2 regions of the Arthrobacter sp. M71 S08 genome follow, and region 2 is predicted to be linked to the other one. Evidence: predicted binding sites of a transcription regulator. Region 2 holds the regulator's gene; the other holds the start of a gene.
The links. The regulator HspR, encoded in region 2, represses chaperone genes until heat shock. The targets are predictions, from matches to a motif close to AAGTTGAGTCNNNNNGACTCAACTT.
Positions count from the first base shown of each region.

Region 1: AC5RTB_RS10250 (Hsp20/alpha crystallin family protein) is a predicted target of HspR. The motif match lies at 2,572-2,596, and genes of this name have one in related genera.

Region 1 is NZ_JBNHEY010000004.1:126,068-131,368, reverse strand. It holds gene ku (non-homologous end joining protein Ku) at 1-166, shown strand, start outside; gene AC5RTB_RS10275 (hypothetical protein) at 163-414, shown strand; gene AC5RTB_RS10270 (formate/nitrite transporter family protein) at 415-1,272, opposite strand; gene AC5RTB_RS10265 (flavodoxin family protein) at 1,312-1,920, opposite strand; gene AC5RTB_RS10260 (DUF2630 family protein) at 1,980-2,225, opposite strand; tRNA gene AC5RTB_RS10255 (tRNA-Val) at 2,386-2,459, shown strand; gene AC5RTB_RS10250 (Hsp20/alpha crystallin family protein) at 2,632-3,072, shown strand; gene AC5RTB_RS10245 (DUF4383 domain-containing protein) at 3,153-3,614, opposite strand; gene AC5RTB_RS10240 (SDR family oxidoreductase) at 3,818-4,615, shown strand; gene AC5RTB_RS10235 (hypothetical protein) at 4,735-4,941, shown strand; gene AC5RTB_RS10230 (cysteine hydrolase family protein) at 4,983-5,301, opposite strand, start outside.
Region 2 is NZ_JBNHEY010000002.1:205,727-211,027, reverse strand. It holds gene AC5RTB_RS04870 (PspA/IM30 family protein) at 1-533, opposite strand, end outside; gene AC5RTB_RS04865 (hypothetical protein) at 539-1,144, opposite strand; gene AC5RTB_RS04860 (heat shock protein transcriptional repressor HspR) at 1,193-1,615, opposite strand; gene AC5RTB_RS04855 (DnaJ C-terminal domain-containing protein) at 1,653-2,663, opposite strand; gene AC5RTB_RS04850 (nucleotide exchange factor GrpE) at 2,810-3,526, opposite strand; gene dnaK (molecular chaperone DnaK) at 3,529-5,301, opposite strand, start outside.

The DNA of each region.
Region 1 (5,301 bases), on a different contig from region 2:
AGCGCTCGATACCGAGGAGACGTTCGGGGAGACCGGCGACGAAGAAGGCGGCAACGTCCTCGACCTCATGGAAGCGCTCCGCCGCAGCGTCGAGAAGAACCGCGAAAAGAAGACTGCGGCCGGTACAAAGAAAACGTCGAAAGCAACATCGAAGAAAGGCGCGTGATGGGATTCATCCGGAATGACCTGGGGCAGCAGACAATCGTTCGCCCACCCAACGCTCCCATTGTTGGCTGGGCGCTCCTGGGCGTGGCATCCATGATGGCGCTTGAGGAAAAGAATCGGCAGGCGCTCTCGGCAGCGAGCAAGGCATGCCTGATGCTCTGGGCGGCGCTGGAGGTGACGCAGGGAGAGAGCGGCTTCCGCCGGGCCATGGGCAGTGTGACTCTGGGCTGGCTGGCCCGGGGCCGTTAGTCAGGACGCCTGGCCTGCAACCCTGGGGTCTTCGGGCGCTTTTTCCCGTTCCTGCTCCAGGAGTTTCCGGTCGCGTACCAGCCGGAGCGCTGTGACCAGCAGGATGCCGCCGATGACGTTGAACACCACGGTGTAACTGAACCAGCCCAGCCAGTCCAGGTAGCTGATGTCGGCGCCGGTCTGAATGGCGCCGAAGATCAGCAGCGAGTCGAGGATCGAGTGGAAGAGCTGCAATCCTGACAGCAGGAAGCCTCCGACGACGGCGGCGGCCAATTTGCCGCTCATCGCCTCGGTTCCGTGTTGCATCCGCGTCATGAGCGTGATGGTGCTGCCGCCAAGCACGGCCAGGCACACGGTTTGCCAGCTGAACCCGGCACCGACGTAGTGTTCGGCTGCAGTGATGACGGTCGGGGTCCACTGCGGGAAGGCGGTCATCACCAACGCCATGAACAGCCAGCCGCCCGCCAGGTTGGCGAGCAATGTGCCACCCCACAGTTTGCCGAGCTGACCGATGGTGGCCTGCTTGGCGGTGACGGCAGCAATCGGGACGAGAAAACCCTCCGTGAAGAGTTCGCTTTTCGCGAGCAGCAGCGCTATCAGACCGGCGCTGAATGCAACTCCGGCCAGAAGATGACTATCCGTCTGATGGAGTACCGCCAGGTAGGCCATGACGCCGATGCCGATTTCGAAACCGCCGAACAGGCCCGTGATGAGGACATCGGGGAACGTTCGGTGCAGGCGCTGGGCGCCTTCGTCGACGGTTCGGTCAAACGACTCCTCGATCTCATCCTCGACCGGGCCAGGGGTGTTGCCGAGTTCCCGCCGTCGGGCGTCGGGGTCGTTCTGGGGATTCGTCAAGCGCCTCGCCTATCTCCATTGAAGTGTTCGCGACCGATGCTACGGCGCAGGGTAGGGCGCCGATTTCAACGACTTCGCTAGGTGGACCGCGTTTGCGGTCATGGCGGAGATGGTGGAGGCAACCGGGTCGGGCACCTGGTCGAGGTCCTTGAAATCCACGGTCTGCATCGCCTCTCCCACCCAGTACACGCCGCCCTGTGCAGGAACCGTGAAGCCAATGTCGTTCAGGCCCTGATGCATCTCCGCGGTGACGTGGTGGGCGCCGTCCTCATTTCCGACGACGGCGGTGAGCGCCACCCTGTTGTACATAATGGGCCTGCCCTCATCATCGGTGGAAGATAGATCCGCGTCCAGCCGCTCGAAAACGCGCTGCCCGAGGCTGCTCATGTGTCCCACCCAGATCGGAGCAGCGAGAAGGAAGATGTCCGCGTCCAGGATCTGCTGGCGGAGCTGCGGCCATTCGTCCCCCTCGCCCATGTCGATTTCCACGCCGGGAGCCACATTGTGGTCAACAACCCGGGCCGACGACGTCGTTACTCCCTGCTCCTCCAGCTTGCCCAGGATGCGGCCGGCCATGAGGTCGGAGCTTGAGTCCGCCGGTGACGGGGTGAGCGTGCAAATCAGTGCGAATGCCTTCAGGTTTTCCATGGGGTTCCTTTCACTCTCTACACGCTCTTCGTCGCGGTTCCCACCACGGACGGGACGTCTTACTGGCGGTACCCCTCCACCTGGTCGATCGGCCGGGCCTCTGCCTCCTGCGGACTCTCACCAGCGTCCTGCTTCGCCCGCCTTTGGCGGAGCAGATCCCAGCACTGGTCGAGTTCCTCCTCAACCCGCCGCAGGCGGGCCCGCCGGTCACCGGCGGAGTCACTCTCATCGGGGGAGGAATCCCGCAGTCCATGCTCCTCATCGACAAGCGCCTGAATCCGCGCCAATATGTCCTGATCATTCATGACAAACTCCTTCGCTGGCTTCGAGCAGTGCTCGTCCCCCGTTGGGATGTCACGAGACAGGCCGGGCTTGTCAGGCTACTTAGTGTCCGCCCGAATATCCACCGATTTGAGCGTTTGCGTGATCAGTCCACCGATGCCCTAAACTGACTGGGAACTATTTGCCTGTGTAGCTCAGTCTGGTAGAGCATCCGCTTCACACGCGGAAGGCCCGGGGATCGAGGCCCCGCGCAGGCACTGTTCGTAGCCCGTCCCGCACCCGCGGGGCGGGTTTTTTCGTAGGTCCATGTTCGTCATGAGCGAACAAAATCAGTTAGCACTCCGTATGGTCGAGTGCTAATCTACCTACAGGTTGAGCGTACAAGACTCAACCCTAAGCAGACTAGATATCCTCAAGGAGTGACCCATCATGGCTATGAAATTCGACCCATTTCGCGAACTGGACCGCGTGGCCGGCGCACTTCTGGATACCCGCCAGGGACTGCGCCTGATGCCGATTGACCTCTACCGCGAGGGCGACCACTACATCCTGAACGCTGACCTCCCCGGCATTGATCCGGGCTCCGTCGATATCGACGTGGACGGCCAGCTGCTCACCATCCGTGCCGAGCGCACCCTGCGCAATGCGGAAGGAGTCAAGTGGCTCACCCGTGAACGCGAGAGCGGATCCTTCCTTCGGCAGCTGAACCTTGGGCAGGGTGTCGACATCGATGCCATCTCCGCGCGGTATGAGAGCGGTGTCCTCAGCGTCACCATCCCGGTCAGCGAGCGTGCGAAGCCCCGCAAGATCGAGGTGGTTTCCGGCGAGGATGCCCGGCCGGTAAAGGGCGACAAGGCTGTGGAAGCCTAGTCTCGTCCTACGAACCACGACAAAAATGAACGACGACGACGGGCTGTGACCCGTCGTCGTCGTTCATTTTCTCCGGAAGGTTACCGGCCCCGAACCGTGCGGTGCTTGTCCCGCAGCGCAAGCGCCAGAGCAATCATGGCGATGGCGAGGACCAGGTGCAGGATGTTGTCCGCAGCGTTCACGGGGACGAAGTTGGCTGCTGAATCATGCGGGACGATGAGCCCGTAGATGAACAGAACGGCGTAGATGACCCCTCCCCAGAGGAGGAAGTTGTATGCGCCGGTGGCCGACTTCGCCATCGCCACACCAGCTACCCCGAACAGGAGGTGGACGATGTTGTGCAGGACGGAAACCTGGAAGATTCCAAGCAGGAGGGCCTCTGACTCAGCTCCCGCAATGGCGAGCTGATCATAATTGCCGGTGATGCCTGGAATGAAGCCAAGGATACCGACCAGCAGGAAGACTACTCCGACTGCGAGCGCGGCTTTCTGGATGTTGCTTCGGGTTGTGACTCCCGAGCCAGATGAATGTGTGGATGCCATTGCTATATCCCCTCTGATTTGCCGGCGTGGCGGGGCGTCGGCGTTTGTTCTTGCGAGTTGATGAACAGCATTTCCCGCCACTGGTAATGCCAGACTGACACACTGGGGGTGAAATAGAAAGCAAGCTTAGTTAACTTTTCGATAACCCTTTTGTCCGATTGTCGACCCTTGCGATGCCTGCCGGGGCTTGGGGAGGATGGTGCATGACCTTCTCACCAAAGACAGCAATAGTGACGGGATCCAACTCGGGTATCGGACGGGCTACTGCAGTGGCTCTCGCCGAGGCCGGAATGGACGTCGGCATCACATGGCATTCCGGGGAAGAGGGGGCAAAGCAAACCGCGCGGGAAGTGGAGCAGCACGGACGACGGGCGGTGATTGCGCACCTGGACACCTCTGACGCCGCCGCGGGGGCAGCCGTGGTTGACCACCTCGCCGAACAGCTCGGCGGGCTTGACGTCTTCGTCAACAACGCAGGCATGAACAAGCCGATGCCCTTCCTGGAAACAGACTTCGACACCTGGCGCACCATCCTGACGGTCAACCTCGACGGTGCGTTCGCCTGCATGCAGCGTGCCGCCCAAAGGATGATCGAAGCCGGCAACGGCGGGCGGATCATCGCGGTCACCAGCGTGCACCAGGAACAGCCGCGCGTCGGCTCCGCCGCATACGACGCCTCGAAACACGCGCTCGGGGGGCTCGTCCGCACCATGGCGCTCGAACTGAGTCATCATGGGGTGACCGTGAATGCGGTCCTCCCCGGTGAAATCTCCACACCGATGAATGATGCCGAGGACGAGGACCCGAAGGAGGTCGACCGCCCAGGCATCCCGATCGGCCGTCCAGGTGCAGCCATGGAGGTGGCATCGGTAATCGCTTTTCTGGCGACGCCGGCCTCCAGTTACGTCAACGGCGCATCATGGGCGGTCGACGGCGGGATGCTGCAGATGGGACCGCAGGCCGGCTCGCATCTGAATGACCACGCCTGGCGGAAGGGCTGAATCGCTTCACGGGCGCTAATCATTCGCTTGGTTGCCTAGCTGTTGTCCAGAATCTATTCACCGAACATTCAGGAAAGCCAAATAGTGTGGCCGCAGTCACACTCCAGAAAGGCTTTTCCATGACAACCTCGCAGCATCAGGCCCTCACCGATTTCTCCGCTCTGCAGCGCGGCCAGCAGGTCACCTTGCGCCATCAATCCGGGAATCAATTCACCGGCGTATTGGAGGATCGCGCAGACGATGCCTCAGTAGTGTGGGTTCGCCTTGATGACGGCGCGGGACGGCGCCTCTTTCACCGCGAGGACGGTTACAGCATCGGTCTCTGACTGCATCACCCTTAGTACACAATCTCAGGGGTGCTCCCCGCTCACGCCCGGCTCACGGCGAAGAGCTTCCGGACGTCGTCGGCGTCGAGGGACTGCTGGCGATATTCGTCCATCAGCACACCAAGGACGTTCTCTGCGTACTCTTCGTTGGTAGAGGCGATCGCATCCTTCGCGTACGCCACCCGCACATTGTTGGCGTATGCATCCGCCGCAGTCTGAGCCACGCAGTTGTGCGTTGCTACCCCGGCGAGCACAACCGTATCCACGCTGAGATTGCGTAGACGTTGCAGTAGATCGGTACCGAAGAAGGCGCTGTCCCGTGTCTTCACCAATTCGGGAAGTCCCTCGATGTCCAAGCCG
Region 2 (5,301 bases):
AAACGCCTGGCTTCCCGTTCCGCCTCGCGCGCGGCGCGCGCGGTTTCCACGCTGCTTCCCGCTGAAGCGGACACCGCGCCCTGAACGTCCAGCGCCGCCTGGGTGGCGCCGTGCTGCGCCTTGAGGGATTCGTAACGGACTGCGTTTTCCTGCAATGAAGTTTCAAGCCGGTACAGGTCCGCTTCGAGGGCGTGGAACTGCTGATCGACGCCGTCGCGCTGGCGGGTCAGCGTCTCAAGTCTCTTCTGCACTTCCAGTGCCCGGCGAAGCGCAGCCCGGGCGGCGTCGTCGTTGTTGTTCGCAACAGCGCGTTCCGCCTCGCGGTTGCAGGCGTCGAGGTCTGCCGCCGCCTGCCGGGCGAGGCTGTCGACCCGGTGCCGCACGGCGGCGAGGTCGGCAACACTGCGGCGGGCGCGGTCGAGGTTTTCCTCCTGTTGCCGCTGGGACTGGCCGAGCGCGGCAATGGGATCAACCGGTTCAGCGGCGTTGCGGCGCGAGGAAAGGATGCGTGAGATGCGGCGACGTACAGACACTGGTGCTAGGCCCGCCGCGTGCCGGTGCCGTAGGCGGCGTTCCAGGTCCTCAGAGCACCGATTTCCGTGGTGAGGCGTGAGGTGGCGCGCTCAAGCTGCCTGCTGCCGGAGACCTGATGAACCTCGAGAAGGGCTCGACGCAGCTGAGCTGACAGTTCGCAGAGGGAGTTGACCTGCTCGCCGATACCGCGGGCAAGGTCTTCGCGGAGCGCCCTGTTCGGTTCCCGTTCGGCAAGGGCAAGGCGTTCGCCGAGTACGGTTTCGGCCCGGGTGAGGTCCTCCGCGGTTGCGGCCAGGTCTCCCGTGGGAGAACCCTGTGCGATAGCCGCCGCAACGGAGCGACGGGTGGCATCCGTGGAGCGCTCGAGTTGGAGCCGGAGCCTTGCGAGCTCCCGTGCCGATGCATCCGAGGAGAAGGACCGCAGACGGCTGGACCCGCGCTCGATCCGGCGGCGGAGGACTCCCGAACGGCGGACGCGGCGCACGATCAACCAGGTACCGGTTGCCGCGCCGATGGCTAGAACACCCAGAACCGCTCCACCAAAGAGGAGGAGCTGAAGAACACCCTCCAGCAGGACTTCCGCGGCGTCAGCGAACTCTGATTCAGGCATGTATATAAGTGTGCCGTGGAATTGAAGGTTGCGCTACGTCGGCGGGACTCAACGGGAAGGATCCCCGCGCCAGATCATGAGTGCCTGGCTGCGCGGGCGGGGACGCTGGCCCCTGGCGAGGGTGACGACGTCGCCCGCGAGACCGGCAGCGAAGACACGGCTGGTCTCCGGCTTCCGGCGCTGCGCCAGCTCTTCCGTGAGTTCGCTGACCCTGTGCTGGAGCGCCATGACCTGATTCTCCAGTTCCAGGATGCGCCGGATCCCCTCCAGAGAGACGCCCTCGTGGGACAGTCGCTGAACTTCGCGCAGGACATTGACATCCCGTTGGGAATACCGGCGGGCCCGCCCGGGCGCCCTGCTGGGGGTGACGAGACCCAGCCGGTCGTACTGACGCAGCGTCTGGGGATGCATGTCTGCGAGCTCCGCCGCCACGGAAATCACATAGATCGGCATATTGATATCAACAGACATGGTGTCGCTCCCCTCTGCTGTCTAGATTCCCTACACCCTAAAGCCGCGCCTTTTCGGCGAGATTGTTGCGCGGGTCGGCATCCTTCGTGGCGCTGGCGAATGCCTCGACGGCGGCCGCCGCGTCCTTGTTCAGATTCTGCGGAACGACGACGTCGATGGTCACCAGCAGATCGCCTGTGCCCTTCGAAGTCTTCACTCCGCGGCCCTTGACCCGAAGGGTCCTGCCGGACGGAGTACCCGCCGGCACTTTCACCTTGACGGTCTCACCGTCCAGGGTGGGCACCTCCACCTGCGCACCGAGCGTAGCCTCGGGGAAGGTGACAGGTACGTGCACCCGGATGTTGTCGCCGTCGCGCTGGAAGAACGGATGCGGCTTCACATTCACCGTGACCATGAGGTCACCGTTTCCTGACGGCCCCGACTGGCCCTTTCCGCGTACACGGACCTTCTGTCCGTCACGGATACCGGGAGGAATACGAACGTCGATCACCTCGCCGGACGGTTCACGCAGACCGATCGTGGTGCCGCGGATGGACCCGGCGAAGGAGATGCTGGTGCTCGCCGTCCGGTCTGCGCCCTTGCGTGGCGGTGCCTGATACCCAGGGAATCCACCGCCCCCGGGAAATCCCCCACCGGAAGAGTAGCCACCGCCTCCCCCGAACAGATCGGCGAACTCCGGAGGCAGGTTGCTGCCGCCACCGAAACCTCCGCGCTGGCGGCCCGCGGTCTGACCGAAGAGGTTCCCGAACATGTCGTCAAAGCCGGCGCCGCCGCCTGCCCCGCCCGGACCGCCGGCGGTGAAACGCGCTCCGCTGCCCATGGCGCGGATCGCGTCGTACTGCTGACGTTGCTCGGGATCGGACAGCACCGAGTACGCCTCGGAGATGTCCTTGAACATCCTGTCCGAGCCGCCGGTGCTCTGGTTCTGGTCGGGGTGATGCTTGCGCGCGAGCTTCCGGTAGGCCTTCTTTATGTCGGCGTCGGAGGCGTCCTTGGGCACGCCAAGGATCTTGTAGAAGTCCTTGTCGACCCAATCCTGACTAGCCATCTGACCCCTCCTCTCTCTAAATCTTTAACTTGTCCTGTTCGTGGAAGCCTTGCGTCCTTCCCCTCCGCTAAAGGGGGTTTAATATTCCGAAGCGAGCTTTGCGAGTCTCGGAAGTTCGTTGCCCCGGAGGGGAAGGACGCGCCCAGCTACTCAGGAACCGCTACGATCACCTGGGCTGCGCGCAGGACGCGGTCGCCCTTCTTGTATCCGGCGCGGAGGATCTGGCTGACGCTGTCGAACTGGACGTCCGGGCTCGGCTGCTGAATGAGCGCTTCGTGAATGTTCGGGTCGAACTCCACGCCGGTCTCATCGATGCGGGAGAGGCCGTAGGTCTTCAACGCGTTCTCCAGCTTGGTGGAGATAGCGGCGAAGGGCCCGTCCGCAAGGTCGCCGTGCTGGCGGGCGGCGTCTATGTCGTCGAGCACCGGCATGAGCGAGTTCAGTACCCCGATCACTGCCATGTCCCGTGCGACGTCGCGGTCCCGCTCCACCCGCTTCCGGTAATTGACGTACTCGGCCTGAAGCCGGAGCAGGTCATTCCGAAGCTCGGCCTCGACGTTGGTGGACGCTGGAGGAATCTCTTCCCCGCCACCAGCCTCATTGAGGATCGCTTCCGCCTGGGCCAACGCATCAACACCGGCGTCCGCTCCGTCCGGGTGCGCAGAGTCCGACGCATCCTGTGCGGTTCCGGCGCCGGGCTCCTGGCCGGCACCCGCGAAGGGGGCCGAACCAGGGGTACCCGTGCCGTCTGTTTCGGCTGTGCCTTGCTGCCCACGGATCTCCCCAGTCTCCGGGTCGATCTTCCGGTTATCCCGGAAGCTCACTGGCTCTGAGTGTTCTTCTTCGTTTCCGTGGTGCGGCATGGCTACTTCTTCTCGTCTTCGTCAACGACCTCGGCATCGACGATGTCTTCGTCGTCAGCCTTGGATCCGTTCTCGCTGGGCTCACCGGTGGGGGTAGCGCCGGGACCGGCGGCACCTTCCTGCTGAGCCTGGGCGTAGATGGCCTCGCCGAGCTTGGTCTGGGAGGTCTGCAGCTTCTCGAAGGCAGCCTTCACCTCGTCATCGTTGTCCTGCGACTCCAGAGCCTTCTTCAGTGCGTCAACGTCGCCCTGAACCTCGGTCTTGACTTCTTCGGGCAGCTTGTCGGAGTTGTCGTCGATGAGCTTGCCAACGGAGTAGGCCAGCTGCTCGGCCGAATTGCGGACATCCGCAGCCTCGCGGCGCTTCTTGTCCTCGGCAGCGTGCTCTTCAGCCTCACGGACCATGCGATCGATGTCTTCCTTCGACAGCGCGGTGCCGCCGGTGATGGTCATCGACTGCTCCTTACCGGTGCCCTTGTCCTTGGCGGACACGTGCACAATGCCGTTGGCATCGAGATCGAAGGTGACCTCAACCTGCGGAACACCGCGCGGCGCCGGTGCAATACCGGTGAGCTCGAAAGTGCCCAGGGGCTTGTTGTCACGAGTGAATTCGCGCTCGCCCTGGAATACCTGGATGGCAACCGAAGGCTGGTTGTCATCTGCGGTTGTGAAGGTCTCGCTGCGCTTGGTGGGGATGGCCGTGTTGCGCTCGATGAGCTTGGTCATCACGCCGCCCTTGGTCTCGATGCCCAGCGACAGCGGGGTCACGTCGATCAGGAGGACGTCCTTGCGCTCACCCTTCAGCACACCGGCCTGGAGGGCAGCGCCGACGGCGACAACCTCATCCGGGTTCACGCCCTTGTTGGGCTCCTTGCCGCCGGCCAGTTCCTTCACCAGTTCCGAAACAGCGGGCATGCGGGTTGAACCGCCGACAAGGACGATGTGGTCGATGTCGGAAACCTTGATGCCGGCTTCGGCGATGACGTCGTGGAACGGCTTCCTGGTGCGGTCAAGCAGGTCCTTGGTGAGGTCCTGGAACTTGGCACGGCTCAGGTGCTCGTCGAGGTGCACCGGTCCGTCCGGAGTGACGGAAAGGTACTGCAGGGAGATGTTGGTGGAGCTGGCAGAGGACAGTTCCTTCTTGGCCTGCTCTGCAGCTTCCTTCAGACGCTGGAGCGCGATCTTGTCCTTCGACAGGTCCGCGCCCTTGGCCTTTGCCTGGGCGAGCAGGAACTCCACGACCCGCTGATCCCAGTCGTCGCCGCCGAGGCGGTTGTCACCGGAAGTGGCACGAACCTGGATGGTGGAGAAATCATCCTCATCCTTGCCGACTTCCAGGAGCGAGACGTCGAACGTACCGCCACCGAGGTCGAACACGAGGATGAGCTCGTCTTCCTTACCCTTGTCCAGGCCGTAGGCCAGGGCTGCGGCGGTGGGCTCGTTGACGATGCGCAGGACGTTCAGGCCTGCGATCTCACCGGCTTCCTTGGTGGCCTGCCGCTCAGCGTCGTTGAAGTACGCCGGTACGGTGACGACGGCGTCTGTGACCTTCTCACCGAGGTAGCTCTCGGCATCGGTCTTCAGCTTCTGCAGGATGCGGGCAGAGATTTCCTGCGGCGTGTAGGTCTTGTCATCGATCTGTTTGGTCCAGTCAGTGCCCATGTGGCGCTTGACGGAGGCAATGGTGCGGTCGATGTTGTTGACGGCCTGGCGCTTCGCGATCTCGCCGACCAGAACCTCGCCACCCTTGGAGAAAGCGACGATGGACGGGGTGGT